DNA from 2 places in the Rhizobium sp. 22-785-1 genome. Region 2 is predicted to be linked to the other one. Evidence: riboswitches for the same ligand, from Rfam matches in the RefSeq annotation. Region 2 holds a riboswitch; the other holds the start of a gene.
The links. A riboswitch is a leader RNA that binds a small molecule or an ion and turns the genes downstream of it on or off. The one in region 2 is predicted to bind S-adenosylmethionine.

Region 1 (14,670 bases), on a different contig from region 2:
AACGCTATTTCTCTCCGGCACTGAAATGCAGCTTGGCCGCGCCGAAACCATCGGCGACACGGCAAAGGTTCTGTCGCGCTATGTGGACGCTATCATGATCCGCACGACCGATCATAACCGTCTGCTGGAGCTTGCCGAACATGCCACGGTTCCTGTCATCAACGGCCTGACCGACGAGACGCATCCCTGCCAGATCATGGCCGACATCATGACCTTCGAAGAGCATCGCGGCCCTGTGATGGGCAAGACCCTTGCCTGGACGGGCGACGGCAACAATGTACTGCATTCGCTGGTCGAGGGCTCTGCCCGCTTCGGCTATAAGATGAACATGGCTGTGCCCATGGGCTCTGAACCCTTGGACAAGTATCTAAACTGGGCGCGCAACAATGGCGGCGAGATTATGTTGTGCCACGATGCCGAGCGCGCCGTCGCCGGTTCCGACTGCATCGTCACCGATACCTGGGTCTCCATGAACCAGGAGCACAAGGCGCGCGGCCATAACATCTTCCAGCCGTATCAGGTCAATGAAGCCCTGATGAAGAAGGCCAATAGCGAGGCGCTCTTCATGCATTGCCTGCCCGCACACCGCGGCGAGGAAGTGACCGATGCGGTGATCGACGGCCCGCAATCGGTGGTCTTCGATGAGGCGGAAAACCGTCTACACGCGCAGAAGGCCGTGATTGCCTGGTGCATGGGCGTCATCTGATCTGGAGTTAGGGTAAAAGCGAGGGGCGCCGCCGGAAACTTGAATTTCCAGCGCGACGCCCCATCTCTACGCCAACCAGTGCTGCCGGTTCACGGCGGCGTTTCATCAATCGTTTATCGCGACATTTGGGCAGGGGATGGTTTCGTTTTGCCATTCCCCGCTTTATCTTTGCGAGAACCGCACAAAAGACCTGCTGATCGCGACCGAAAACGTGGCGATCGCATCCGCATTTCGGACGGCAGGTAAGAAGGAGCAGGACCATGGCGGCCGTGACCGTAGAACTGGATGATATGAACTTTGCTGGCGACGATAAGGTCGTCCCCTTCCAGGTGGAAGGGCTAGACGTTCGCGGACGCGCAGTGCAGGTCGGTCCGCTCTTGAACGCGATCTTGCAGCGCCATGATTATCCGCCCGTTGTCGCCCGGCTTCTGGCGGAAGCCTTGGTGCTGACGGCGCTGATCGGCACGTCGCTGAAATTCTCCGGCAAGCTCACGGTGCAGACCAAGGGCGATGGTCCCGTCGATCTTCTGGTCGCAGATTTTACCGCGCCGGAAAACATGCGCGCCTATGCCCGCTTCGATGAAGATCGTTTGGCAGAAGCGACGGCGGCTGGACAAACATCGCCCGAGCAGCTTCTTGGCACCGGCATTCTCGCCTTCACCATCGATCAGGGCGTGGGCATGCAGCCCTATCAGGGCATCGTGCCTCTGGACGGTTCATCGCTGGAGGAAATCGCAAGCGTTTACTTCCGTCAGTCTGAACAGTTGCCGACGCGGGTGCGCTTGGGCGTTGCCGAGTTTTTCGACCGCGACAGCGAGGGTAAGCCACGTCGTGGCTGGCGTGCCGGTGGCATCATCGCGCAGTTCCTGCCACAGGCGCCGGAGCGTTTGCGCACCCGCGATCTTCATGGTGGCGACGGTGATGAGAGCACGTTCGCGGAAGCCGACGACGACGCATGGACCGAAGCGGTAGCGCTCATCGACACGGTAGACACCGACGAGTTGACCGATCCACAGGTGCAGGTGGAGCGGCTGCTGTTCCGGCTCTTCCACGAGCAGGGCGTGCGCATCTACGAGCCGCAGTCGATCATCGACAAATGCAGTTGCTCACGCGAGAAGATCAAGAGCGTGCTGTCTGGATTTTCGGCAGAAGAAATCGAAGACAGCCAGGAAGATGGCGTCGTTTCGGTGAGCTGCGAGTTCTGCTCAACGACCTATCGTTATCCTGTCGAAGAGCTGCAGGCTTGAAATTCAAGAGCGGGGTGAAAGCCCCGCTCAGTTCAATACCCGTGCGAGCCCTGGGCTATCCAGGGAGAAGGCCGGGATATCCACGGTGAAAACCTCACCTGTGTCTGTCTCCATTTCATAATGGCCGAACATCATGCCCGACGGTGTGTCCAGCGGGCAGCCGGAAGAGTACTCGTAGCTATCGCCTGGCCTCAGGTATGGCTGTTCACCGACAACACCGGGTCCGGTAACTTCGTCCACCACTCCAGTCTGATCGGTGATGTGCCAATAACGATTGACCAGCGTCACAGCCTGGTCGGAATTGTTCGTGATCACGACCGTGTATCCCCAGACGTAGCGGCTATCGTCCGGGTCCGATTGTTCTTCGAGATAATATGGATCGACGGTGACCTCTATCTCTCTTGTCGATGCACGATACATGTTCGCGACCTTGGCTGTCTCTGGCTCTAGCATTTTAGTCTACTACACCGAATGAAGGACGGGAATGTCCGTTGACTGGGACTACGTAGTTTCAATGCGTTACGAGGCAAAAGCGTTGCGTATCAGGAGTGTTTCTCCATTCAATACGCACAAAATCATAAAAAGAGAGTAGAGAAACCATGGTTTCTCTAAAATAATACAAGCCTTAGTGCCGCCCTCGCGTGACGAGCAGAAGCTTGGAAAAATGAAGAATAAAGCCCGGTGATCGATCACCGGGCACTCTATATCACGCAGAAACCTTGGCCAACGCCGCTGCAAAGTCTTCCAGCAGATCGTCGGTGTCCTCGATTCCACAAGACAGACGCAGCGTGCCACCGGAAATGCCGAGTTCCGCACGCGCCTCATCCGTCAGGTTCTTGTGCGTCGTGGTCGCCGGATGGGTGATCAGGCTCTTGGCATCGCCGAGATTGTTGGAAATCTTGACGACTTCCAGAGCATTCTGCAGCTTGAAAGCCGCTTCCTTGCCACCCTTCAACTCAAAGCAGACGAGCGTCGAGCCGCCCGACATCTGCCGTGCGATGATATCAGCCTGCGGATGGTCGGCCCGGCCCGGATAGATGACCTTGGCAACCTTGGTCTGGTCGGCCAGGAAGTCGGCAATCTTGCCGGCATTTTCTGTCTGCTGCTTGACGCGCAGTGGCATCGTTTCGATACCCTTCAGCAGCGTCCAGGCGTTGAAGGGAGAAAGTGCTGGGCCAGTGTGGCGGAAGTAATCCTGAAGCTCTTCCTCGATCCACTTCTTGTCCGACAGCACCACGCCGCCGAGGCAGCGTCCCTGACCATCGATATGCTTGGTGGCGGAATAAACGACGATATGCGCGCCTAGCTCCAGAGGCTTCTGGAAGAGCGGCGTCGCAAACACGTTGTCGACAACGACCTTTGCGCCGATCTGGTTGGCAAGCTTGGCAACGCCAGCAATATCCACCACTTCCAGCGTCGGGTTGGTTGGGCTTTCGAGGAAGAACAGCTTGGTGTTGGGCTTGATCGCCTTTTCCCAGTTGGCAAGATCGCGGCCATCGACCAGCGTGCATTCGATGCCGTATTTCGGCGCAAGCGTTTCTACCACCCAGCGGCAGGAACCGAAAAGCGCGCGGGCCGCAACGATGTGATCGCCGGCCTTCAGCTGGCAGAGAATGGCAGCGCTGACAGCGGCCATGCCGGATGCCGTGGCGCGGGCATCTTCGGCACCTTCCAGCAGGCACATGCGCTTTTCGAACATGTCGTTGGTCGGGCTTGCATAGCGCGCGTAGATGAATCCATCTGTCTCGCCCTTGAAGCGCGCTTCGGCGGCTTCCGAGTTTTCGTAGACAAAGCCCTGGGTCAGGTAGAGGGCTTCGGACGTTTCACCGTAGGGGGAGCGCAGCGTACCGCCATGTACGAGTTGCGTTGCCGGGCGCCATTTCTTGCTCATTTGATCACCTTCAAACAAAAAAACCGGTCGCAAAAGCAGACCGGTTGCAAGCACCCGGTCTTTTTAGCCACTTGTTTAACGTGGCTGCAAGCCGACCGGCCAAATCACCACGGGATAAGATTGCCTTACTGCCGTTAACAACTTGCGTCAATGGCTTGCTTTTGATTTTGTCGGCGCGGAACAGGGGCAATGACGATGACGAGAACCACAGGTATTCTGGCCGATGGCGCGATACGGGCGCTGTTTTCTTCCGGCCACCTGAAGAGCGAGCGGGCGCTGGATGCGGATCAGATCCAGCCGGCAAGCCTCGACCTGCGTCTCGGGGCCAAGGCGTACCGCGTACGTGCAAGCTTCATGCCCGGCCCAGGCACCAAGGTCATCGAAAAGCTTGATCGACTGCGTCTGCATGAGATTGATCTGAGCGAAGGTGCAGTGCTGGAAACCGGCTGCGTCTATATCGTGCCGCTTATGGAAACGCTGGCGCTGCCCGCCGATATGTCCGCTTCGGCAAACCCGAAAAGCTCCACCGGCCGCCTTGATATCTTCACCCGCGTCATCACTGACCAGGCGCAGGAATTCGACAAGATCCCGGCAGGCTACCAAGGTCCGCTTTATCTCGAAGTCAGCCCGCGCACCTTCCCCATCGTCGTGCGCCAAGGCTCGCGCCTGTCGCAGATCCGCTTCCGGATCGGCCACTCGCTGCTGAACGAGAGTGAGTTGCAGACCCTTCACGACAACGAAATTCTGGTCGCCAGCGACACGCCGAACGTCTCAGGCGGCGGCATCGCACTGTCCATCGATCTGCAAGGGTTTGGCGAAAACAATTTGATCGGATATCGCGGCAAGCACCACACCGCAGTCGTCGATGTGGACAAGAAGGCAGCCCATGACGTGCTGGATTTCTGGGAGCCTCTCTACTCACGTGGCCGCGCCGAACTGATCCTCGATCCGGATGAATTCTACATACTCGTCTCGCGTGAAGCCGTGCATGTGCCTCCGCTCTACGCTGCCGAAATGACACCCTTCGATCCCTTGGTCGGCGAATTTCGCGTGCATTATGCCGGCTTCTTCGACCCCGGTTTCGGCCACGCCAACGCCGGCGGCACCGGCAGCCGCGCCGTCCTTGAGGTCAGAAGCCACGAGGTACCGTTCATCCTGGAACACGGCCAGATCGTCGGACGTCTTGTGTACGAGCATATGCTGACCAAACCCGATGGCCTCTACGGCACCGGTCTTGGCTCCAACTACCAAGCCCAAGGCCTGAAGCTCTCCAAGCATTTCCGCGCCGAGTGATCGGTCGAGGGCAAAGACGTGCGTTTGGCTTGACAGCCGCTTCGTTCTGTCGGAAATTTTGAGATATGCGGGTGTAGCTCAATGGTAGAGCAGCAGCTTCCCAAGCTGAATACGAGGGTTCGATTCCCTTCACCCGCTCCAGCTACCTTCCAAAGGGTTTGTCGCCCTACACCACATCGCTTGAAAACGCCGAAGAGTCGTACCTTCAGGCGCGGTCATACGTAAACGATGTCAGCAAGGATGTGACGAAGTTGCTGGCTTTTTCCTTGACGAGGACTTCCGTCCATTCGTCCGTTCCGCGAAATCTCAGATCTGTCTGGATACTGTCGACTGCTGCGGCTTCGATGCGTTCGATGTGCTCTTTGAAATACGCTTCACCCTTGGCCTGGTAAAGGTCGCGGATGACCACCCGGAGGATTTCCTGCATCGCGATTTGCCATGCTGTGTTGGTCGCATTGAGTTCGTTGGCTGTTGTTGACATGCGTCCCACCTGTTTTGCTGGGTTTCTTGGCTCTCACCGAAGGGTTGCGCAAAACCATAAGGAGATGCTGCGAAAACTGTATGCAATAAAACAAGGCCTCAACGCTCAGTGAGCGAGACCTGAGGATCACACCACGATTTAAGATGTGGAGCAGGCCGACGGCGTCTTCTTGCTGCGTTTGGTTGCCGGAGCATCCGCCACTGACTTGCGATCTGCCAGTTCTTTTGCAAGGCGAGCTGCCTTCAGCCTGGCTGTTTTTGCGTCACGCGCATCGACGGCAGCTTGCAGTTCATCCGCGGCGTGATTTTTTGCAAAGAATGGGGTTTGAAGCTTGCCGAAGGCAAGCTCTGCCTGCTGGCGAGATTTGCTGTGTGTTTCTGTCATGGGTATTTACCTTTCCGGCCAAACGCCGAAATAAAAAAAGGCCAGGCGAAACGCCTGGCCTCGAATGAAATTGCTCCCGGCAGTGCCAGTACATCCGTGGTCAAAGAGGAGCCGATCTCACTTATGCGGACTGCAGATTGGTCGCAGACATCTTGCCCGACTTGTTGTCGCGCTCGAGTTCGAAGCCAATCTTCTGGCCTTCGACGAGTTCGCGCATTCCTGCACGTTCGACAGCCGAGATGTGAACGAACGCGTCTGCGCCGCCATTGTCAGGCTGAATGAAGCCGAAGCCCTTAGTGGAATTAAACCATTTAACTGTGCCAGTGGTCATAATGAACCCTTTCAAAGCATAGAGTGAACGACCGCGCAACGAATGCAACGCGGGTAAAAACCGACTATTTTTGAAAGAGAAGTTCGCTTAGAGCGCGGTGCCAATCGCGCGGTAGACAAAGCTCGGCAAGCAAAAGATCGATGACGTATCTATAGACGGGTTCACTCCGGGAGTCAACGAAAAGTTTTTAACTTTACCGATGTTCATCTTTTGGTTGTGCTCGGCGTGGATTGCGTTACATACTTAAGCGCCGCAAAGACAGCCTCGATTCCGGCTATATCAGTGGGAAGCGCACTGTCTGATTCAAGCACAGCGCAGGATGGTGCCGCGTTCAGCTACTACAAATGCTTCACCAGCTTTTTATCGCGAACATCCTGCCCGTAGATGAAAGCCTGGCGTTTGTAGGGAGCTAGAACGCACCGCCTAGCTCTTTCGACTTCGTAATAAGCTCGGCCGCGAGCGCGTCGTCTTCGAGCGAACCATATAGAATCTCGACCTTGCCTTCTTTCACACTGCAGTAATCGAGGATTCCGACTTTCAACTGTGTCTGAAAGGAAACGTCATAGCCGCGCTTGCGGTAGTCGTTCTCCGTTGCACCGGCGATGCCGACCATCAGCACCTTCCTATGCGGATAGGTCTTATCGCCAAAGGCCCAGTTCTGAGCCCACACGCGGTCGATCCATCCTTTTAGGATCGCCGGCATGGACCACCACCACACCGGAAAGAAGAGCACAGTGCTATCGTTGCGTTCCACGCGCTCCATCTCTCTCCGAACATCTTCAGCGAAGTCTATATCTCGCCCGCTCCAATCCGGCTCGTCCTCGGCTTTGAGCACCGGGTCGAAGTTCTCCGCCACCAGATCGGCGAACTCGACCTCGTGGCCGTTCGCCTGCGTTGCCTCGGCAAAAGCGCGCGCCGCTTGATGTGTCAGTGAGTTCTGACGCGGATGGGCGATGACGACCAAAATCTTCATAACGGAGATGTCCTTCATAGTGACCAGACGACCGCAGGCGACGCGGCAGCGTTCAAGGACCGTGCCGGTTATAGCACCGTCCAGGCGGTCTAGGTATGAAGGGAGGACCGGCACTTCAATCCTGTCACGACATCGTGCCTCAGCAGAGATCGTTGGAGCAGGGGGCCAGCGCAGGCGGCCCCTCGCTCTGTTGATTGGCCGTTACCGCTTGTTCACCGCATCGGCCAGCTTCAAGGCCCGCTCCAGGCAAGCGGGCTGCTGGTCGGCAAAGCGTTCTGCGCTGATTTCCATGATGAGGGTGGTGTCGGGCAGGAAGGTGAGCTCGGAGAAAATGTCCTCCCAGTCGATATCGCCCCAGCCGATCGGCAGGTGAAGGTCGCCGATGCCGAGCGCTGTGGCTTCTGCCGGGTGGTAGAACTTCTTCATCGTGTAGGGTAGGCCGAAGCTGTCATGCACATGCAGATGGCCGGTGACGGGCGCCATGGCGCGCAGCTCCTCGCGGAAATCGAGACCCTTGAAGGTGGATTCGATATAGGCGTGGCTGAAATCGATCAGGGCGGCGAGATTGTCATGGCCGACGGCCTTCACCGTTTCAGCCACTTGCGATGGCGTCTGGCGGTACTGGCCGTCTTCTGTGGTGAAGATGTTTTCCAAAACGATGCGCACGCCATAGGTCTTGGCAATCTCGGCCATTTCGAAAAGAGCCTCACGCTCCATCTGGTCGAGATCGCTGCCACTCATGCCATCGGAAAGGATCGCATTGCCGCTGTGGTGCACAAGGACGCCGGCACTCAGCCGGTCGCAGAGTTCCAGCATGGCGCGCACGACCTTTTTCTGCAAATGCAGATGCTCGCGGTCCATGAAGTTCGAGACGATCTGGCCGTGCAGAGACAGTTTCTTGAAGTCATACTGCTTGACGATATCGCGCACGCGCTGCGCACGGTCTTCGATGATGCGACCGCCGGAGATGATCTCCTCGCCATAGATGCCGATTTCGCAGGCGCTGGCGCCGGTATCGGCAATGATTTTCAGGGACGAATCCAGGGTGGAAATATCGCCGCGCCCGGTGGCGTTGCAAAAGCCGACAGCAGAAATGATGGAAGTCATGTCAGGGTCCTTGATACAGACAGGGAAAGCGCAAGACGTTCAGGCACTATGGGCGAAAACATCCTTGTTGGTGAAGTCGGTCGCGTTGGCGGGTGCGAAATCCGGATCGATCCGGCGTTCGGTGTTGGGATCGAAAAAGTGGAGCTGCGCTTCGGGAAACTGCAGCATAACCCGCTCGCCGGGACGGACGGTGAGGTCTTCACCGATGGCGGCGGCGAAGATCTGGCCGCGGATATCGGCATAGACAATGCGGCCGGAGCCGAGTTCCTCGACGAAATCGACCACCGCCGAAATGCCTTCACCACTGCGCGAGACAACGCATTGTTCCGGCCGGATACCGACGATGATGTCATCGCCAGACACGGCGCCCGCGATCCTCATCGGCAGCGGGGTCGCCCAGTTGCCGAAGCTCACCAAGCCGCCTGCGCGATCCACCTTGGCATTGAAAAGGTTCATGGCGGGCGAACCGATGAAGGAGGCGACGAAGGTGCTGGCTGGCCGGTTGTAGATGTCGAGCGGCTGCCCAACCTGTTCGACATTGCCCTTGTTCATGATCACCAGTCGATCCGCCAGCGTCATGGCCTCGACCTGATCATGGGTGACGAAGACCGATGTTGCGGACAGCCGTTGATGCAGCCTGCGGATTTCTGCGCGCATGGTGACGCGCAATTTGGCGTCGAGGTTGGACAAGGGCTCGTCGAACAGGAACACATCCGGCTCACGAATGATGGCGCGCGCCATGGCAACGCGCTGACGCTGGCCACCGGACAGCGCCGCAGGCTTGCGCTCCAGGTAATCGGAAAGGCCGACGATCTTCGCCGTTTCCTCGATCCTGCGGCGACGCTCGGTCTTGGCAACGCCCGCCACCTTCAGCGCATAGCCGATATTGTCGGCAACCGTCATATGCGGATAGAGCGCATAGTTCTGGAACACCATGGCGCAACCGCGTTCACGCGGCTCCAGCCGGTTCACCACCTTGCCGGCAATGGCAATTTCGCCGGCGGTGATATCTTCCAGCCCGGCAATCATGCGCAATAACGTGGATTTGCCGCAGCCGGACGGGCCGAGGATGACGACGAATTCTCCCGACGGAAAGATCAGGTCGACACCGTGCAGCGTCTTGGTCTTGCCGTAGGATTTATGCACCTGAAGAATGTCGATTTGCGCCATGGTCTGGAACTCCTGTTCTGTAAGCTGTCATTTCTCGGTGGAGACGAGGCCGCGCACGAACCAGCGCTGCAAAAGCCCGACGACGAGAAGAGGCGGCAACATGATGATGAGGGAACCGGCAAGCGTGACGTTCCAGTCAGGCGTGCCGTTTTCGGAAGGAAGGAGGCTGGAGAGCGACATCATTACCGTCTTATAGGACGGGTCGGTCACCATCAGGAGCGGCCAGAGATACTGGTTCCAGCCATAGACGAACATGATCGTCGTCAGCGCCAGCATGTTGGTGCGTGACAGCGGCAGGATCATGTCGACGAAGAAACGCATCGGGCCGGAGCCATCCATGCGCGCCGCCTCGGCCAACTCGTCCGGCAGGGTCATGAAGAACTGGCGATAGAGAAAGGTGCCGGTGGCTGTGGCGATCAGCGGCAGGGTCAGGCCCGCATAGGAATTCAACAGGTTCCACTCGATGTTGACATCGATACCGGAGATCGCATTGATCAACAGCCGGAGGGGGTGAAACATGTCTGCCGCCACCGCATAGGTCGGTACCACGCGCACTTCCAGCGGCAGCATCAGCGTGATGAACACCGTCCAGAAAAACAGGTGGCGCAACGGCGAGCGGAAGAAGACGATGGCGAAGGCCGTGCAGGCCGATAGCGCCACTTTGCCGACGGTGACTAGCGAGGCCATGATGAAGCTGTTCAGCATGGCGTTGCCGAGATTGGCGCGGTACCATGCAGTCTGCATGTTTTCAAACAGCCTGCCGCTTGGGATGAAGCTAAAGGGCACGCTGTTGATCTGCTGCAGCGACTGGCTGGCCCCGGCGATGATGACGATGAAGGGGCCGATCAAGAGCAGGAAGCCGATGATCATCAGGCCGTAGGTAAAGGCGTCTGCGTAGGGTGTGCGCTGGATCATCGCCGCCTCACTTGTAATGTACGCGCCGCTCGATGAAGCGGAACTGGATGAAGGTGAAGACCATGATCAGGCCAATCAGAATGATGCTCTGTGCCGAGGCGCCGGAATAATTGAGCCCCTGGAAGGCTTCCTGAACGATGCGAAACACCATGACTTCCGTCGCATGGTTCGGCCCGCCGCCGGTCGTGTGATGCACGATGCCGAATGTGTCGGAGCCGACGAAGCCCTCGGTCATCATGGTCACGGTCAGGAAGAACAGGGTGGGCGCAAGCAACGGCACCTGAATATCGATGGCCCGACGGATCGGCCCGGAGCCATCCATGGCGGCTGCCTCGGTCAGGCTTCTCGGCACCGATTGCAGCCCGGCCAGCAGGAAGATGAAGGTATAGCCCGCCCATTTCCAGATGAAGATGATGATGACAAGCGCCAGCGCATGGCTGCCGAATTTGGCCGGGTTCCAGATATCCGGATAGATCGCGTTCAGCGATGCGGCCAGCCCCCGCTCCGGCGAGAGAATGAAGCGGAAAGCCATACCCGCCGCAGGACCGGCAATGGCAAAGGGCAGGATGTAGAGAACGCGGAAGAAGCCGGAGCCCGGCAATTGCCTGTCGACAGCAAGCGCAAGTGTGAGGCCGATCAGGATGGCGAAGAACGGGCCAACAATGGCGAAGATCAGGCTGACGGTCACCGAGTTCCAGTAGAGCGGATCGGCGAAAGTCTCCTGGAAATTGGCAAGGCCGACAAACTCGGCCACTCCGCCGAAAGGCGGCTCCAGTGTGAAGGCCCAGTTCACCACCGCCACGGCAGGCCAGTAGAAGAAAAGGGCAATAAGGGCGAGCTGCGGTATGGCAAAAAGCAGAGGTAGCCAGGTGCTCTTGAAGACGGAGCGCTTTTCCATGGATATTCCAATAGACAGTCAAAAGTAGTGTGCCACCCGCGCTCACGGGTGGCACTTTGTATCAGCGCTTAGTTGATGGAAACGCCGGCAAAGGTCTTTTCAAAGCGGCGCAGGCCCACATTCGAGCGCTCGACCGCCTTGTCGAGTTCCTGCTGAACGTCGCCGTTCTGCATGTAGATTGCCTCGAGTGCGGTGGAGAGTTCCTTGCGGATCTGCGTGAAGTTGCCGAGGCGGATACCGCGAGTCGTATCGGTCGGCTCGGTCAGCGTCAGGCTTTCGATGGCGACTTCACGGCCCTTGTAGGGTGCCTTGTCGTAGAAGCCGTTCTTCTTCATGCTTTCGAAGCCGGTCTTGGTGACGGGAATGTAACCCGTGACGGTAGACCACCATTCGACCATGTCCGGCTGGGCGATGAAGTTGAGGAATGCCGCAGCGCCCTTGTATTCAGCGTCCGGACGGCCAGCCATGACCCAGAGCGAAGCGCCGCCAACGAGCGATTTCTTGCGTTCTGTGCCTTTAAAAACCGGCAGCATGGCAACATCCCACTTCACGCCTTCAGGCAGTGTCTTGCCGACGGTGCCGTGGTCGGCAATCGAGCTCATTGCCATCTGGCAGGTCTGCGAGGTGAAGGAGGGAACGGTGTCCATGCCGAGCGTCTTTGTCTTGACGACGAAAAGCTTCTCGTCCTGCATCTTCTTGAAGAACTTGAGTTCGTCGACGACCTTGGTCTTGTTGACGACGAGTTCCGCATTCAGGCCCTTGTAGCCGTTGCCCTCTGTGGCGATCGGCTGGTCGTGGATGGCGGAGAACTGCTCGATCAGCGGCCAGGTGTCGAAATTGAACGCCAGCGGGCACTCGTAACCGGCAGCCTTCAGCTTCTTCGCAGCCTCGGCCACGTCTTCCCAGGTCTCCGGCTTGCCGGTAACGCCAGCCTTTTCGAAGGCGCTGACATTGTAGTAGAAAACGGCGGTGGAGGAGTTGAACGGGAAGGAGTTAAGCTCGCCGGCTGCCGTCGCGTAGTAGTTGGCAATACCGGGGAAATAGTTGCTCCAGTCGATCTTGTAGCCATTGTCGGCCATCAGCTTCTTGGCTGGAACGAAGGCCTTGGACAACATCATGTCCAGCGTGCCTGCATCGTAAATTTGCGCGATGGCCGGGTGCTTCTTTGCGCGATAGGCGGCAATCGTGTTCTGCAGCGTCGCGTCATAGCTGTTTTGCGATGTGCAGACGATTTCATAATCCGGCTGCGACGCGTTGAACTTCTTGCAGGCATCCTGCACGCGCTCGCCGAGATCGCCGGAGAGGCCGTACCAGAATTCGAATTTTGTCTTTTCAGCATGGGCAGCTGAGGTGCCGAGCGCGGCTGCGACAGCAAGCGATGCGACGAAGGAGGAGAGGGTCGACGTTTTCATGAGGGAAGCCTCGTTGGAAAGAAACGATGGCCTGGTCGCGGAATTTTTCGGCCCGGCGAGCAAAACCGGGGGCGTCGTAACAACGCTGCATGACAGGTCGCGGACGCTTTTTTGAAGTTTAGATGACGCGGCTTATCGCTTCGATGGTCATCCGACGCTGCGAAAGATCACGAGTGCCGGCGGGAGATTACCTATCGGCAGTTCGCAATTTCTTCCCGGCACCGCATGGCTTTGCGCGAATCTTATGTATAATCACAGGCGTAATCACTGACCTGCACCATCGTGTCCGCCCCTTAAGCGATGGCGTTTTTCATTTCATACCGGGCCGGATCATCCGAATGCGCTCCTTGATGGCACGATTGAAAAATCTCGGTCTCCGCATATCGCTTGTATGCATTGCGGCTTTAGCTGCGAGCAGCATTGCGCGAGCCGAAAGCGGAAACCTGCCAGTTTTGTTCGACAAGCAGGAGCGCTTACCCGGCGCCGATCTGTCATCGGTTCCCCGCGTGCGGTTCCTGATGTCGGTTGATTTCCCGCCCTTCAATTTCACCGATCAGGATGGGCGGCTGGTAGGCTTCCATGTCGATCTTGCGCGTGAGATTTGCGCCCAGTTGAAGATCGAAAGCAAATGCCAGGTGCAGGCGCTTCCCTTCGATGAACTGGAGGCGGCGCTGGAATTGGGCGAGGGGGAGGCCGTCATGTCGGGCGTCGCTTCGACGTCGGACTTACGCAAAAGCTTCAGCTTCACGCGACCCTATCTGCTCTTGCCGGCGCGTTTTGCGGTCTCGAAATCCGCCAAGTTGGAAGGGCAATCGGCAGCCGCCGCACTGACCGGCAAGAAAGTCGGCGTCGTCAGCAATTCCCGCCATGAGGCGATGCTCAAAGCCTTCTTCCCCAAAGTCGTCCCGACGGGTTTTAGCGGCTACGAGCCTATGTATGAGGCACTGAAGACCGGCAAGGTCGATGCCATTTTTGCCGATAGCCTGCGTTTGCCATTCTGGGTGGCTGGCACCGCGTCGGACAATTGCTGCGCCATGTTCGACGGCCCCTATATGTCCGATAAGTTCCTCGGTGAGGGGCTTTCGATCATGACGGTCGATCCCGAAAACAGGTTGGTGCCTGCTTTCGACCAGGCGCTCGCAACACTGTCGCGCAACGGGCGACTGGAGGAAATCTATCGCCGTTATTTCCCTTACGGGCTTTTTTGACGCCGCGCAGGCCGCAAGTCCGGGCCAGCCGTCACGCAACAAGCGCAGGCTGGTTCAGCTTGGAAAGTTGGATCACCGCCTGCGTTCTGCTGTCCACATTGAGCTTCAACAGAATGGCCGATACGTGCGCCTTGATCGTCGCTTCGGAGACGTTGAGCTCGTAGGCGATCTGCTTGTTGAGCAGACCTTCTCCCAACATGCCAAGCACACGACTTTGCTGTGGTGTCAGCGTGCGCAGCCTGTTGATCAGGTCGGCCATATCGGCATCCTGATCGCGGCTCGACTGACAGGACGCCGGGATCCAGACATCGCCGGCAAGCACAGTGCGGATGGCCGTGCGGATATCGTCGATGCCGGACGATTTGGAGATGAAGCCGGATGCTCCGAGTTCGATGGCGCGGCGCATGGTCGCCGGGTCGTCGGTCGCCGAAACGATGATGATGGGCAGACTGGAAAATTCCGCCCGAAGTGCCATCAGTCCGGAAAACCCGCTGACCCCGGGCATGGCAAGATCGAGCAACATGAGATCGGCTTCCGGCTGATCTTCCGCGCAGCGTCTGGCGGCGTCGAAATCGCCCGCCTCTATGAAAATATTGTTGCCTTCAAGACCATCCACCGCCTGACGCAGAGCGCCGCGAAACAGCGGATGGTCAT
Region 2 (14,670 bases):
TCACATGCAAGAGCTGCTGGCTCGCCCCAATCTTTCGGTGGCGCAACTGACGCGCCGGGAACGGGATGTGCTGAACCTGCTGGCGCTCGGCAACACCTCCCCGGAGATCGGCCACGCCCTTTCCATTTCGAGCCACACGGTGGATTGGTACATCAATGGTATTCAGCGCAAGCTCGACGCGCGCAACCGTCAGCATGTTATCGCGCTTGCGTTTCGCTGTGGTCTGATTGCCTGACGCATCCAGACGAGCGCACCAGAACCGTGAAGTTGAAAATCGGCCTTTCCAACATCTGATTTTACTGCTTAGTTTCGCGCTGCAGCATGTTGACTTGCTCTAGGTTCTTGGGAGGCCGTTTTGAAGATATCGAAAATTCTCGTTGCCAATCGTTCGGAGATCGCAATCCGCGTATTTCGTGCCGCCAACGAGCTCGGTATAAAAACGGTCGCCATCTGGGCGGAAGAGGACAAGCTGTCGCTTCATCGCTTCAAGGCGGATGAAAGCTATCAGGTCGGTCGCGGTCCGCACCTTGCCAAGGATATGGGACCGATCGAGAGCTACCTGTCGATCGAGGAAGTCATACGCGTCGCCAAGCTGTCTGGCGCAGACGCTATCCATCCAGGCTACGGCCTTCTGTCGGAAAGCCCCGAATTCGTCGATGCTTGCGATGCGGCGGGCATTACCTTCATCGGCCCACGACCTTCAACCATGCGCCAGCTCGGTAATAAGGTAGCGGCTCGCAATCTGGCGATCTCGGTTGGCGTTCCGGTGGTTCCGGCAACTGAACCCCTTCCGGATGATCTCGCCCAGGTTGAGCGCATGGCCGAGGAAATAGGATATCCAGTGATGCTCAAAGCCTCCTGGGGCGGTGGCGGTCGCGGCATGCGCGCCATTCGCAAAAAGGAAGATCTGGCGCGCGAAGTCACCGAAGCCAAGCGCGAAGCCAAGGCGGCCTTCGGCAAGGATGAAGTCTATCTCGAAAAGCTGGTGGAGCGTGCCCGCCATGTGGAGAGCCAGATCCTTGGCGACACGCATGGCAATGTCGTTCACCTCTTCGAGCGCGACTGCTCCATCCAACGCCGTAACCAGAAGGTGGTCGAGCGCGCGCCTGCGCCCTATCTGACAGAAGCGCAGCGTCAGGAACTTGCCAGTTACTCGCTGAAGATCGCATCGGCGACGAATTATATCGGCGCAGGCACGGTCGAATATTTGATGGATGCCGATACCGGCAAATTCTACTTCATCGAGGTCAATCCGCGCATCCAGGTGGAGCACACGGTGACCGAAGTCGTCACCGGCATAGATATCGTCAAGGCGCAGATCCACATTCTCGAAGGTGCAGCCATCGGCACGCCGGAATCGGGCGTTCCCGAGCAGAAGGATATCCGTCTTAACGGCCACGCGCTGCAGTGCCGTATCACCACCGAAGATCCCGAGCACAATTTTATTCCGGACTACGGGCGTATAACGGCCTATCGTTCCGCTTCGGGCTTCGGCATTCGTCTGGATGGTGGCACCTCCTATACCGGCGCCGTGATCACCCGCTATTACGATCCGCTTCTCGTCAAGGTGACCGCCTGGGCGCCGCAGCCGGATGAAGCGATCAGCCGTATGGATCGTGCGCTGCGCGAATTCCGTATTCGCGGCGTGGCGACAAACCTCACCTTCCTTGAGGCTATCATCGGTCACGAGAGCTTCCGGAACAACACCTACACGACGCGCTTCATCGACTCGACGCCAGAGCTTTTTGCCCAGGTGAAGCGTCAGGACCGCGCCACCAAGCTTCTCACCTATCTGGCCGATGTGACAGTCAACGGCCACCCGGAGACCAAGGGCCGCGCAATGCCCTCCGACAAGGCCGTCAAGCCTGTCGTGCCCTACATCGACGCGCCAACGCCGGATGGCACCAAGCAGCTTTTGGACACACTTGGGCCAAAGGGCTTTGCCGAGTGGATGCGCAACGAAAAGCGCGTTCTCGTCACCGACACCACCATGCGCGACGGCCACCAGTCGCTCCTGGCAACGCGCGTGCGCACTCATGACATTTCTCGCGTGGCAAGTGTTTATGCCAAGGCTTTGCCGCAGCTTCTCTCGCTGGAATGCTGGGGTGGCGCGACCTTCGACGTTTCCATGCGCTTTCTCACTGAAGACCCGTGGGAGCGTCTGGCGCTGATCCGCGAGGGCGCGCCGAACCTGCTCTTGCAGATGCTTTTGCGTGGCGCGAATGGCGTCGGCTACAAGAACTATCCAGATAATGTCGTCAAATACTTTGTCCGTCAGGCGGCCAAGGGCGGCGTGGACCTGTTCCGCGTCTTCGACTGCCTGAACTGGGTCGAAAACATGCGCGTGTCGATGGATGCGATCGCCGAGGAGAACAAGCTCTGCGAAGCGACGATCTGCTATACGGGCGACCTGTTGAATTCGGCGCGCCCGAAATACGACCTCAAATATTATACCAACCTCGCAGTCGAGCTGGAAAAGGCCGGTGCCCATATCATTGCCGTCAAGGATATGGCGGGCCTTCTGAAGCCTGCCGCCGCCAAGGTGCTGTTCAGGGCGCTGCGTGAAGCCACCAGCCTGCCAATCCATTTCCACACGCATGACACCTCCGGCATTGCTGCCGCAACAGTGCTCGCCGCCGTCGATGCAGGTGTGGATGCCGTGGATGCGGCGATGGACGCCTTCTCCGGCACCACGTCGCAGCCTTGCCTCGGCTCCATCGTCGAGGCGCTGGCCGGTTCGGAGCGCGATACCGGTCTCGATGCCGAGTGGATCCGCCGCATTTCCTTCTATTGGGAAGCCGTGCGCAACCAGTATGTCGCCTTCGAAAGCGATCTCAAGGGACCGGCATCGGAAGTCTATCTGCACGAAATGCCCGGCGGCCAGTTCACCAACCTCAAGGAGCAGGCGCGCTCGCTCGGTCTCGAAAGCCGTTGGCACGAAGTGGCGCAGGCCTATGCCGATGCCAACAAGATGTTCGGCGATATCGTCAAGGTCACGCCATCCTCCAAGGTCGTCGGCGACATGGCGCTGATGATGGTCAGCCAGGATCTGACGGTGGCCGATGTCGAAAACCCGGAGAAGGAAGTCTCCTTCCCCGATTCGGTCGTCTCCATGCTGAAGGGCGATCTCGGCCAATCGCCGGGTGGCTGGCCAGAAGCGTTGCAGAAAAAGGCGTTGAAGGGCGATAAGCCTTACACGGTCCGTCCAGGCTCGCTGCTGGAAGATGCCGATCTGGAGGCCGAGCGCAAGGCAATCGAAACCAAGCTTGAGCGTCCGGTCGATGATTTCGAGTTCGCCTCTTACCTGATGTATCCGAAGGTGTTCACCGATTTCGCGCTGGCTTCGGAGACCTACGGTCCGGTGTCTGTGCTGCCGACACATGCTTACTTCTACGGCATGGAAGATGGCGAGGAACTGTTTGCCGATATCGAACGCGGCAAGACGCTCGTCATCGTCAACCAGGCGTCGTCGGGCGTCGATGACAAGGGCATGGTCACGGTGTTCTTCGAAATCAATGGCCAGCCGCGCCGCATCAAGGTGCCGAACCGCGCCCATGGCGCAACGGGCGCCGCTGCTCGCCGGAAGGCAGAACCAGGCAATGCCGCGCATGTCGGCGCGCCGATGCCGGGTGTCATTTCCCGCGTCTTCGCCAATGCCGGTCAAGAGGTAAAGGCCGGTGACGTTCTGGTCTCCATCGAGGCCATGAAGATGGAAACCGCGCTTCACGCCGAGCGGGATGGCAAGATCGCCGAAGTGCTTGTTCGCCCAAGCGACCAGATCGACGCCAAGGATTTGCTGGTCGTCTACGCAGAGTAACGAACCGACATCAAGAGTGACAAGAATGCCCGCCATTGTGCGGGCATTTCTGCTTGTAGGTGAGGCATCGCGCATGTATGCATGTTTATACACGATTCTACATGTTGATGCCGAATGTCTAAGATCGATCACTTTGTCAGCGAGCGCCAGACGCTCATCTTCGCCGAGCTGCAAAGCAAGGGGCGCGTTCTAGCGCAGGACCTGGCGCAGACATTCGATGTGTCGGAAGACACGATCCGGCGCGATCTTCGCGATATGGCAGCGCGCGGCCTGTGCGAACGGGTCTATGGCGGCGCACTGATTGCCAGTGGCAAGACCGTGCCACTCAGCCATCGTATGACGGATATGCAGGACCGCAAGGATGCTCTCGGCCAAGCGGCTGCCGCGTGCATCGCGCAAGGAGCGACGATCTTCCTTGATGCGGGTTCCACCAATCTTGCCATCGCCCGGCATCTGCCGGAGGGCGCTGGGCTCACGGTCATCACCAATACGCCGGTTATCGCGGCAGAACTTTCAGGCCGTGCCGACCTGGAACTGATCGTCGTCGGTGGCAGGATCGATCCTGCCGTCGGTGCCGCCATCGATATGACGGCTATTGCGCAGCTGGATGATATGCGGCCGGATCTCTGTATCCTCGGCGTCTGCGGCATGACCGCTGCCGACGGCCTTTCAGCCGATATCTATCAGGACGCCACGTTCAAGCGACTGGCCTGCAAGGCGAGCCGCAGAACTATGGCTGCGATTACCAGCGAGAAGCTGGGCGCGGGAGCCGCCTTCCATGTGGCGCCGCTCAACCCCGATCTCACCCTTGTTCTGGAAGATGACGCCGACGAAGCCTTTGTCCGCGATCTGCGCAGACACAAGCTCGATATTCATCTTGCCGGGCGCAATACCCGTGCCTCATCCCATCCGCATTCACTGAAGGACCAGCCCGCATGACCGGCTCCCCGATGTCCGTCTCCACGGCCCGCACCCCCTATATGACGCGCACACGCTTTGGCGTTTCCCTGCTGTTCCTCATGAATGGTTTCATGATGGGGTCGTGGGCGCCGATGATCCCCGAGTTCGCCAAGCGTCTTTCCCTGAGCGAGAGCGAACTTGGTCTGGTCATTCTCGTCTTCGGTCTTGGCTCGCTTTCCTGCATGCCGGTGGCCGGTTCACAGATCGCCCGTGTCGGCTCGCGCTCGGTCACGCTGTTCTGTGCGGCGATCTTCGTGCCGACGCTGCTTCTCATCACACTCTCCAACACCGTCTGGGCGGGCGTGATCACCGTGTTCCTCTTCGGCGGGCTGACGGGTGCCATGGATGTGGCGATGAATGCCAATGCCGTTGCTGTGGAGCGTGGCATGCGGCGCGCCATCATGTCCTCCTGCCACGCCTTTTGGAGCCTTGGCGGATTGATCGGCGCGGGTCTTGGCGGTTTGCTGATCACCAAGATCGGTATTTACGGCCACGCTATTGCCCTGACCATCATTTCTGCAGCGCTGCTGGCGATCGCTTGGCCGCGCGTGATGGTGGATCGTCCGCATCCGGAAGAAGAGCGCCCGAAAGGCCGCCTGCCGCTCACACCGCTTCCCTGGATCATCGGCCTCATGGCGCTGTTTTCCATGGTGCCGGAGGGTGCGGTGCTTGATTGGGGCGCGCTCTACCTGCGCAACGAGCTTGGTGCGTCGGTTGCCGTTTCGGGCTTTGCCTTCGCCGCCTTCTCCCTCACCATGGCCGTCATGCGCTTTGCCGGCGATCTGGTGCGCGAGCGTCTGGGAGCAGTGCGCACATTGCAGGTCTGCTCGATCATGTCGATCGTCGGGCTTCTGATTGCGGGTACAGCTGGCAACGCGTTCATCGCCATTATCGGCTTTGCCATTGCGGGTATCGGCATTTCCAACATGGTGCCGATTGCCTTCTCCGCCGCGGGCAACATGCCGGGACTGGCGCCGGGGATCGGTCTGTCTGTGGTCACCACCATGGGCTATTCCGGTATTCTCGTTGCACCATCGGCCATCGGCTTCATTGCCGAACATACCGGTCTTGCAACCGTCTTCCTGTTCATTCCGCTTCTGCATGTCGTCGTGCTGCTGCTCTCCAGGCTCGCACGCCATGCGGATGGCGCAAGTGGACACTGAAGACTAGACTTTGCCTGCTCCACTTCATCAAAGCGCTTCCATTGCCCGTGGAAGCGCTTTCGTTTTGGTAAGCTGGCAGACAGGCTCGAATTTCGCCACGATTGCAGTAAACTACCAGTTGACTGCTTCGATGTTGACAAGGCGCTCGCCTTGATCCACCTGAAAGACCACACTCACCGCAGTTGTAGAGACCGTCATGAACGCACACTCCGATTACGATCCGAAGCCACGCCGCGCCTCCGTTGCCGTCGATGTGGGCGGCGTTATCGTCGGCGGTGGCGCACCCGTCGTGGTGCAGTCCATGACCAATACGGATACCGCCGATATCGATGCAACGGTCCAGCAGGTCGCGGCACTGCATCGCGCGGGCTCGGAGATCGTCCGCATTACCGTGGACCGGGATGAGAGTGCTGCCGCCGTTCCGAAAATCCGCGACCGTTTGCTGCGGCTCGGCATGGATGTGCCGCTCGTCGGTGATTTTCATTATATCGGCCACAAGCTCTTGGCCGACCATCCCGCCTGTGCCGAGGCTCTGGCAAAGTACCGCATCAATCCCGGTAATGTCGGCTTCAAGGACAAGAAGGACAAGCAGTTCGGTGACATCATCGAGATGGCGATCCGCTATGACAAGCCGGTGCGCATCGGCGTCAACTGGGGGTCGCTCGACCAGGAACTGCTGACCAGTCTGATGGACAAGAACAAGGAAGCGGGCTTTCCGCTATCGGCTCGTCAGGTCACGCGTGAAGCCATCGTGCAATCGGCGCTGATTTCCGCCGAGCTCGCCGAAGAGATCGGCCTGCCACGCAACCGCATCATTCTGTCTGCCAAGGTCAGCCAGGTTCAGGATCTGATCGCGGTCTATTCCATGCTCTCGGAGCGCTCCGACCACGCGCTGCATCTCGGCCTCACCGAAGCCGGCATGGGTTCGAAAGGCATCGTCGCCTCGTCTGCTGCCATGGGCTATGTGTTGCAACAGGGTATTGGTGACACGATCCGTGTGTCGCTGACACCGGAACCGAATGGCGACCGCACCCGCGAGGTGCAGGTGGCGCAGGAACTTTTGCAGGTCATGGGCTTTCGTCAGTTCATCCCCGTGGTCGCGGCCTGTCCGGGATGCGGGCGCACGACGTCTACCGTCTTCCAGGAACTGGCACAGAATATCCAGAACGACATTCGCAAGAACATGCCGGTCTGGCGTGAGAAATATCCAGGCGTCGAGGCGCTGAACGTCGCCGTCATGGGCTGCATCGTCAATGGCCCTGGCGAAAGCAAGCATGCCGATATCGGCATTTCGTTACCCGGCACGGGTGAGAGCCCTTCGGCACCTGTCTTCATCGATGGCGAAAAGGCGCTGACACTGCGCGGACCGAATATCGCCCAGGACTTCGAGGCGCTGGTCATCGACTATATCGAAAAACGTTTTGGCCAAAAGGACGCGGCAGAGTGAGTAGCGACCGTGAAAATGCCAGAATTGCTGTGTCTTACCTCCAAAAACTCACGGAGCAATGATTTCAATGATCAAGAAGTTTGCTGTTCTTGCGCTTGCCGCAACCTACCTGTCCGCCTGCACCACGACCGACCCCTATACGGGTGAGCAGAAGGTCTCCAACATGGCGGGCGGTGCCGGGCTTGGCGCGCTGGCCGGTGCGGTTGGCGGCCTAGCCATCGGCGGCGGCAACAAGGGCCGCAACGCCCTGATCGGTGCCGGTATCGGCGCGCTCGCCGGTGGCGCGATCGGCGGCTATATGGACAATCAGGAAGCGGAACTGCGCCAGCAGCTGCAGGGTACAGGCGTATCGGTGACGCGCCGTGGCGACAGCATCGTTCTCAACATGCCGTCCAACATCACCTTCGCAACCGATCAAGACCAGGTGATTCCGCCATTCTACCCGACGCTGAACTCTGTGGCGATCGTTCTGAACAAGTTCAACAAGACCTATATCGACGTCAACGGCTTTACCGACTCCACCGGCAGCCTGAACCACAACCAGTTGCTCTCGCAGCGTCGTGCCGCCTCGGTTGCCAATTATTTGGGAAGCCAGGGCGTCGATCAGCGCCGCATATCCACCATGGGCTTCGGCCCGTCGCAGCCAGTGGCATCCAACGCAACGCCCGACGGCCGCGCCCAGAACCGCCGCGTAGAAGTGCTGATCTCGCCGTTGACGCAAAACGGCTGATAGCCTTTTACCTCAATGATCGTTTTCGAAGAGGGCTGCTTTGGCGGCCCTTTTTGGTGTGTGTAGACGGTGTGCAGGCGTGGTAGGCGCTTCAACATCGGCCCGAAAATCGGAATCGATTTTCGGAAAAGCATGATGCGTAGATTAAACAGGATAGAGCGCCTTGGTGCGTCCAGTGAGACGCATGGCGCTCTAGCTCTCAGCTTTTGCGCTCGGCTATGAAGCGGGCCGCTTGCACCAGAATATCGGCCTTCTCTCCGTAGGGGGCCAACAGGGTTGCCGCGTCGCGCACCTGTTCCTGAAGTTTTTCACGCGCCCAGTCTTCCCCGCGTAACGCCACAAGCGTGCCCTTGCCGCGAGCGGCATCCTTGCCGGTGGCCTTGCCCATGGTGGCGGCATCCGAGGTGAGGTCGAGAAGATCGTCGGCAAGCTGGAAGGCGAGGCCGATCTTTTCGCCGAAGCTGCGCAGCGTCTTGCGGTGAGATGCGTCGTTTCCGGCAATGATTGCACCTGCCTCGCAGGCAAAGCGCAGCAACGCGCCTGTTTTCATCGTCTGCAAGGTCACGATGCCCGCTTCATCCGGCGCCTGCTTTTCTGCCGCCAGATCGAGCGCCTGACCGCCTGCCATGCCGCCAATGCCGGCAGCGCGCGAAAGCGCCAACACCAGTGCCGTCTTCTGATCGCCGGTCAGCGGCGTTTGCGGGCTCGCGATAATATCGAAAGCGAGCGTCAGGAGGCTGTCGCCCGCCAGAATGGCTGTGGCCTCATCGAACTTCTTGTGGACCGTCGGCTGGCCGCGACGCAGATCGTCATCGTCCATGGCGGGTAGATCGTCATGCACCAGCGAGTAGCAATGGAGACATTCAAGCGCGGCGCCCACACGCAGCGCTGCAGCCTCATTGCCGTCGAGCAGCCGCGCTGTCTCGATGACGAGGAAAGGCCGAAGGCGCTTGCCGCCGTTCAGCACGCCATGGCGCATGGCATCCAGCAGGTTGGCCGGCCGTGCGATCTCGTCATCACCGACCTTGCCCGTCAGGATCTCTGCCAGCAGTTTTTCCGTGCTTGCCGCGTTGTCGCGCAGCCGTGTCTCGAATGTCATGGCACCGCTTCCTTCCATCTCGCGGCTGTTTGGCATGGGGTAAAAGGGCTGGCAAATGTTTTGTTGAACGGGTGTGGAACTTCGCCCTCGTGAGTAGCCTTGATGGTGCGAGCGGAATATGAAAGGCTTGATCTGAACGAGTGGGGACGGGATGTGAGCAGTACGCCGGAAAGCGAAAGGGAGTATGAGGCGCTTCCCGACGAGGAGAGCAGGCCCAAATTGGATATCAAGAGCCTCGCCAAACGTGTCGGCATGTTTCTGCTGGCGCTGTTAGTCCTGCCCTATCTGCTGATCCCCGTTTATGCCATTCCCTTCATCCGACCCATCTCGACGCTGATGCTTGCCGATCTGGTGACTTTCCAAGGCTACGACCGGCAATGGGTGCCTCTGGAGGATATCTCGCCTCGGCTCATCCAGTCGGTGATGATGTCGGAAGACGGCCAGTTCTGTTTCCATGGCGGGGTGGACTGGAATCAGATGCAGGGAGTCGTCAATGACGCACTGGAAGGCGAGGCGACACGCGGCGCCAGCACCATTCCGATGCAGACGGCCAAGAACCTATTTCTCTGGAACGGTCGGTCCTTCATCCGCAAGGGACTGGAACTGCCGCTTGCGCTCGTATCCGACTTCATCTGGTCGAAACAGCGGATGATGGAAATCTATCTCAACATCGCCGAATGGGGCCCCGGTATCTACGGCATCGAGGCCGCGGCGCAGTACCATTTCAAGGTGCCAGCGTCGAAACTCAGCTCCCGGCAGGCAGCATTGCTTGCCGTGTCCTTGCCGAACCCGATCGATCGCAATGCCAGCAAGCCCGGTCGCGGGATGCAGCGTCTCGCGGGGCTTATCGAGCGCCGGGCAAGAGGCTCCGGCGCTTATGTCGGCTGCGTGCTGGACCGATAGGCTTTAGTCTTTGGTGAAGATGTAATCCGTTTCCTGGCGAAGCGTTTCGCCGGGACGCAGGATCGCTTTCGGGAAGCCTTCGTGATTGATGGCATCCGGCCAGATCTGCGTTTCCAGGCAGAAGCCCGCGAAGGGGCCGTAATGGCGTCCGTCATGTCCCGGAACGGCAGTGTTCAGCTTGAAACCAGAATAGAACTGAACGCCGGGTTCGGTTGTGTGAACATCGAGCGAAATGCCGGAGGCTGGCGCGTGGACATGCGCGACCATGCGCTTGGCCACACGCTCTGCCGAAAGGCAGAAATTGTGGTCGTAGAGCACCTGTTCGCCATGGTCGTCCTTCCGGCTCATCAATGTCGGCTCACGCAGATCGAAGACCGTTCCGGAGACGGAGCGGATTTCGCCGGTTGGAATCTGGCGCTCATCGGTTGGCAGATAATGATCGGCGGCGATTTCGATATGATGGCCGAGGGCGGTCTCTGCGCCGTCGAGATTGAAATAGGAATGCTGGCAGACATTGGCGATCGTCGGCAGGTCGGTCGTCGTCTCATAGACAACCGACAGCACGCCGCCCTCGCGGATCGTGTAGGTTGCCGTCATCGTGCAATTGCCCGGGTAGCCGGCGCGACCGTTGGGATCGATGATCTGCAGCACGACATGGCTTGGTCCGTGCTCCATGATCATCCAGTTGCGCTTGCCCGTGCCGTCGCTTCCGCCATGCAAATGCGACACGCCCTTCTCGTTCAGCTCCAGCTGGTAGTCTTTGCCGTCGATGGAAAACTTGCCGCCACCGATACGATTGGCGTTTCGGCCCGGTGTCGCGCCGAAATAGGAGGAGTATTTCGGATAGTCGTCAAACCCGTCGAAGCCAAGAACCAGCGGCGGCTGATGTCCCTCAAGCCGCAGATCCTGAATGACCGCACCCCAGGTGATAACCTTGGCCGTCAGGCCGCCAGCGCTGATCGTCACCCGTTCGACCTTTTCGCCGGTCGCTGTCAGGCCGAAATTCTCCCGAACGCTTGCGTCACTCATCCGACATTCTCCCTATCGCTCGCAATTTGTGCCGGACGTTGCGCCATTTTGGCGGCTGACGCAACGTCGGAAAATGCGTTTTTCGCAGAAGCGATCGGTCAGGCCGAGGCCTTGCCGATCTCCTCCAATGCGTAAGGGGTCGTCTGATAGATCTCGTTGATCCAGTTGCCGAAGAACAGATGCGCATGGCTCCGCCACCGGTTGAGCGGCGTCAGTGATGGGTCGTTGTGCGGGAAATAATCATGCGGCAGCTTGATCGGCACGCCGGAATTGACGTCGCGGAAATACTCGTCCCCGAGCGAGGTGGAGTCATATTCCACATGGTTAAACATGTAGAGCCGCTTGCCGCGCTTCTCATGCACGAGACACACGCCCATTTCCTCGGATTCCATCAGGATTTCGAGATCGGGATGCTTTTCGATATCGGCGCGGCGCACCTCCGTCCAGCGCGACACCGGCACCTGGAAATCGTCGGAGAAGCCGTTGAGATAGATGGAAGCAGGGCAGAGATTGCGGTGGCGATAGACGCCGAAGGCCTTCTGCTTCAACTCATGCTTCGGCACGCCATGGAAATGATAGATCGCCGCCATGGCGCCCCAGCAGACATTCAGCGTCGAATGGACATTGGTTTCCGTCCAGTCGAAGATTTTCTTCATCTCATCCCAGTAGGTCACGTCTTCATAGGCCAGCGTCTCGACGGGCGCGCCGGTAATGATGAAGCCATCGAACTTGCGGTGACGGACCTCTTCCCATGTCTCGTAGAAGGACAGCAGATGTTCCTCTGGCGTGTTCTTGGCGCGGTGTCCGCCAATCCGCACCAATGAGAGCTCCACCTGCAGCGGCGAGGCACCGACAAGCCGGGCCATCTGGATTTCGGTCTTGATCTTGTTCGGCATGAGATTGAGAAGCCCGATCTGGAGCGGGCGAATATCCTGACGGATCGCCATGGTCTCGGTCATCACCCGTACACCCTCATTGACGAGGGTTTCGAAGGCGGGCAGCGTATCGGGAATCTTGATGGGCATCTCGAACTCTCACGTCCAAACACAAAAAAACCGGCAGCGAAATCGCGACCGGTCCTCGGAAATTGCCTTTTTCCTCGACCCTTTAGCGACTTCTTTAAAGTGGCTGCAAGCCGGTCGGCAAATCACCACTGCTGGCTGTCATAATCCTGTCTGGCTGAAAAATCAATATCGCCGCCTTTTGCGGCGTTTGCGCCTTTCCTTGAGGTGATGTTTCGCGATAAGGCAGGGCATGACATCGGATCATTTCACCATTCTGCTGGGCGGCGATATCGTCGTGACGGAGCGCCTGCGCCGTGCGGTTGCCGGATCGCGGGTGATTGCTGCCGACAGCGGCATGAAACATGCCAGGCCGCTCGGGCTTCAACCTGAATTGTGGGTGGGCGATTTCGATTCCGCCGATGCGTTTCTAGTGCAGGAATGGCCGGATGTGCCGCAACAGCCTTTTCCAGCTGCTAAAGGCGAAACGGATGGCGAGATTGCCGTTTCTGAGGCTTTGGCGCGCGGCGCGAAGCGGCTGACGCTCGTCGGCGCGCTGGCGGGGGAACGCTCCGACCATGCGCAGTTTCATCTGCTTTACGCCGTGGCGCTGGCCGAGCGGGGTTTCGAGGTTATGCTGACCTCCGGCAATGAAGAAGCGTTTCCGCTGATTGAAGGTGAACTTGCCCTCGATCTGCCACGCGGATCGCTGTTCTCGGTGGCGGGATTTACCGCACTTTCCGGTCTCGATATCGAGAGCGCCCGCTATCCCCTCAGTGATTTTGCGCTTGCCTTCGGCTCATCGCGCACTATGTCCAACGTGGCTGAGGGCGACATTCGCCTTCGCCTTAAAAGCGGCAAGGCTATCGTCCTTGCCCGTCCTTACGATCTGACCGGAGCCTGATGCCTTGGCACCCCCCATTCTGAAACTCGACGACATCAAGCTGACCTTCGGCGTGACCCCGCTGCTCGACGGCGCCAATCTGCAGGTGGAGCCGGGCGACCGCATCTGCCTTGTCGGCCGTAACGGTTCGGGCAAATCGACGCTGATGAAGATTGCCGCCGGTCTGGTGGAAGCGCAGTCCGGCGAGGTGTTCCGTCATCCGTCCGCGACGATCCGCTATCTGGAGCAGGCGCCGGATTTCGGCGCTTACGAGACGGTGCAGGCCTATGCCGAGTCGGGTCTGGGGCCGGGCGACGATCCGTATCGCGTCAGCTATATTCTCGAACATCTAGGGCTGACCGGCCAAGAAAATCCTTCGAGCCTTTCCGGTGGGGAAGCGCGCCGTGCCGCACTTGCCCGAGTGATGGCGCCCGAGCCGGATATTCTGATGCTGGACGAGCCGACCAACCATCTGGATCTTCCGACCATCGAATGGCTGGAAAGCGAATTGCAGCAGACGCGAAGCGCGCTTGTGCTGATTTCGCACGACCGTCGCTTCCTTGAGAAGGTGTCGACCGCCACCGTCTGGCTCGATCGCGGCCAGTCCCGCAGGCTCAGCCGTGGCTTCGGCCATTTCGAGGAATGGCGCGACAAGGTGCTGGAAGAGGAAGAGCTTGAGCAGCACAAGCTCGGCAAGGCCATCGAGCGCGAAGAGCACTGGATGCGCTATGGCGTGACGGCACGGCGCAAGCGCAACATGCGCCGCGTCGGAGAGTTGCGCGACATGCGCGCCGCCTATCGCGGCCACAAGGGGCCGCAGGGCTCGGTACAGGCCACAGCCGTGGAAGCGCGCGAATCCGGCAAGCTGGTGATCGAGGCGGAGGCCATCACCAAGGCCTATGGCGATCGTACCATCGTCGCACCCTTTTCGCTGCGGGTGCATCGCGGCGATTGCATCGGTCTCGTCGGGCCGAATGGTGCAGGCAAGACCACGCTGCTCAAGATGCTGACAGGTACGCTCGCGCCCGATAGCGGCACGGTGAAGCTCGGCACCAATCTGGAAATCGCGACACTCGACCAGAAGCGCGAAGACCTCAATCCGAACGACACGCTGGCACATTACCTGACCGACGGTCGTGGTGAAAGCCTGCTGGTCAACGGCGAGCAGAAGCATGTGACCGGCTATATGAAGGACTTCCTCTTCCAGCCGGAACAGGCCCGCACGCCGATCCGCAATCTGTCCGGTGGCGAGCGCGCCCGTCTTATTCTAGCGCGTATCCTGGCAAGACCGACCAACCTTCTCATCCTCGATGAGCCGACGAACGATCTCGATATCGAGACGCTGGACCTGCTTCAGGAAATCGTCGCAAGCTTCTCGGGCACCGTCATTCTCGTCAGCCACGACCGTGATTTCCTTGATCGCACCGTGACCTCGACCATTGCGCCCGCCAATCCGGATGCGCCGGATGGCCGCTGGATCGAATATGCAGGCGGCTATTCCGACATGATGGCGCAGCGTAAGGGTGCGGCAGAAGACAAGAAGCGCTCGGACAAGCAGGAGAAGGCGAAAGTCTCGGCCAATGCCGCTCCCGCTACTGAACCTGCAAAGGGCAAGGGCAAGCTGTCCTTCAAGCAGAA

Region 1: linked by a shared signal. The riboswitch ahead of ACQZ5M_RS06215 (O-succinylhomoserine sulfhydrylase) and the one ahead of metA (homoserine O-acetyltransferase MetA) in region 2 are both predicted to bind S-adenosylmethionine.

What each region holds. Positions count from the first base shown of each region.
Region 1 is NZ_JBNWDI010000002.1:301,137-315,806, reverse strand. Features, by position in the region: gene argF (ornithine carbamoyltransferase) at 1-706, shown strand, start outside; gene ACQZ5M_RS06225 (Hsp33 family molecular chaperone) at 967-1,953, shown strand; gene apaG (Co2+/Mg2+ efflux protein ApaG) at 1,981-2,373, opposite strand; gene ACQZ5M_RS06215 (O-succinylhomoserine sulfhydrylase) at 2,660-3,844, opposite strand; SAM riboswitch at 3,887-3,965, opposite strand; gene ACQZ5M_RS06210 (2'-deoxycytidine 5'-triphosphate deaminase) at 4,040-5,137, shown strand; tRNA gene ACQZ5M_RS06205 (tRNA-Gly) at 5,205-5,278, shown strand; gene ACQZ5M_RS06200 (hypothetical protein) at 5,343-5,618, opposite strand; gene ACQZ5M_RS06195 (hypothetical protein) at 5,757-6,002, opposite strand; gene ACQZ5M_RS06190 (cold-shock protein) at 6,124-6,333, opposite strand; gene ACQZ5M_RS06185 (NAD(P)H oxidoreductase) at 6,743-7,324, opposite strand; gene ACQZ5M_RS06180 (sugar phosphate isomerase/epimerase family protein) at 7,508-8,413, opposite strand; gene ugpC (sn-glycerol-3-phosphate ABC transporter ATP-binding protein UgpC) at 8,453-9,583, opposite strand; gene ACQZ5M_RS06170 (ABC transporter permease subunit) at 9,611-10,498, opposite strand; gene ACQZ5M_RS06165 (carbohydrate ABC transporter permease) at 10,506-11,396, opposite strand; gene ACQZ5M_RS06160 (extracellular solute-binding protein) at 11,465-12,808, opposite strand; gene ACQZ5M_RS06155 (transporter substrate-binding domain-containing protein) at 13,252-14,016, shown strand; gene ACQZ5M_RS06150 (response regulator transcription factor) at 14,048-14,670, opposite strand, start outside.
Region 2 is NZ_JBNWDI010000005.1:175,802-190,471, reverse strand. Features, by position in the region: gene ACQZ5M_RS12455 (helix-turn-helix transcriptional regulator) at 1-235, shown strand, start outside; gene pyc (pyruvate carboxylase) at 356-3,817, shown strand; gene ACQZ5M_RS12445 (DeoR/GlpR family DNA-binding transcription regulator) at 3,932-4,756, shown strand; gene ACQZ5M_RS12440 (MFS transporter) at 4,753-5,940, shown strand; gene ispG (flavodoxin-dependent (E)-4-hydroxy-3-methylbut-2-enyl-diphosphate synthase) at 6,137-7,387, shown strand; gene ACQZ5M_RS12430 (OmpA family protein) at 7,455-8,117, shown strand; gene ACQZ5M_RS12425 (polyprenyl synthetase family protein) at 8,317-9,216, opposite strand; gene mtgA (monofunctional biosynthetic peptidoglycan transglycosylase) at 9,469-10,119, shown strand; gene ACQZ5M_RS12415 (aldose epimerase family protein) at 10,123-11,148, opposite strand; gene metA (homoserine O-acetyltransferase MetA) at 11,247-12,173, opposite strand; SAM riboswitch at 12,236-12,312, opposite strand; gene ACQZ5M_RS12405 (thiamine diphosphokinase) at 12,403-13,053, shown strand; gene ACQZ5M_RS12400 (ABC-F family ATP-binding cassette domain-containing protein) at 13,058-14,670, shown strand, end outside.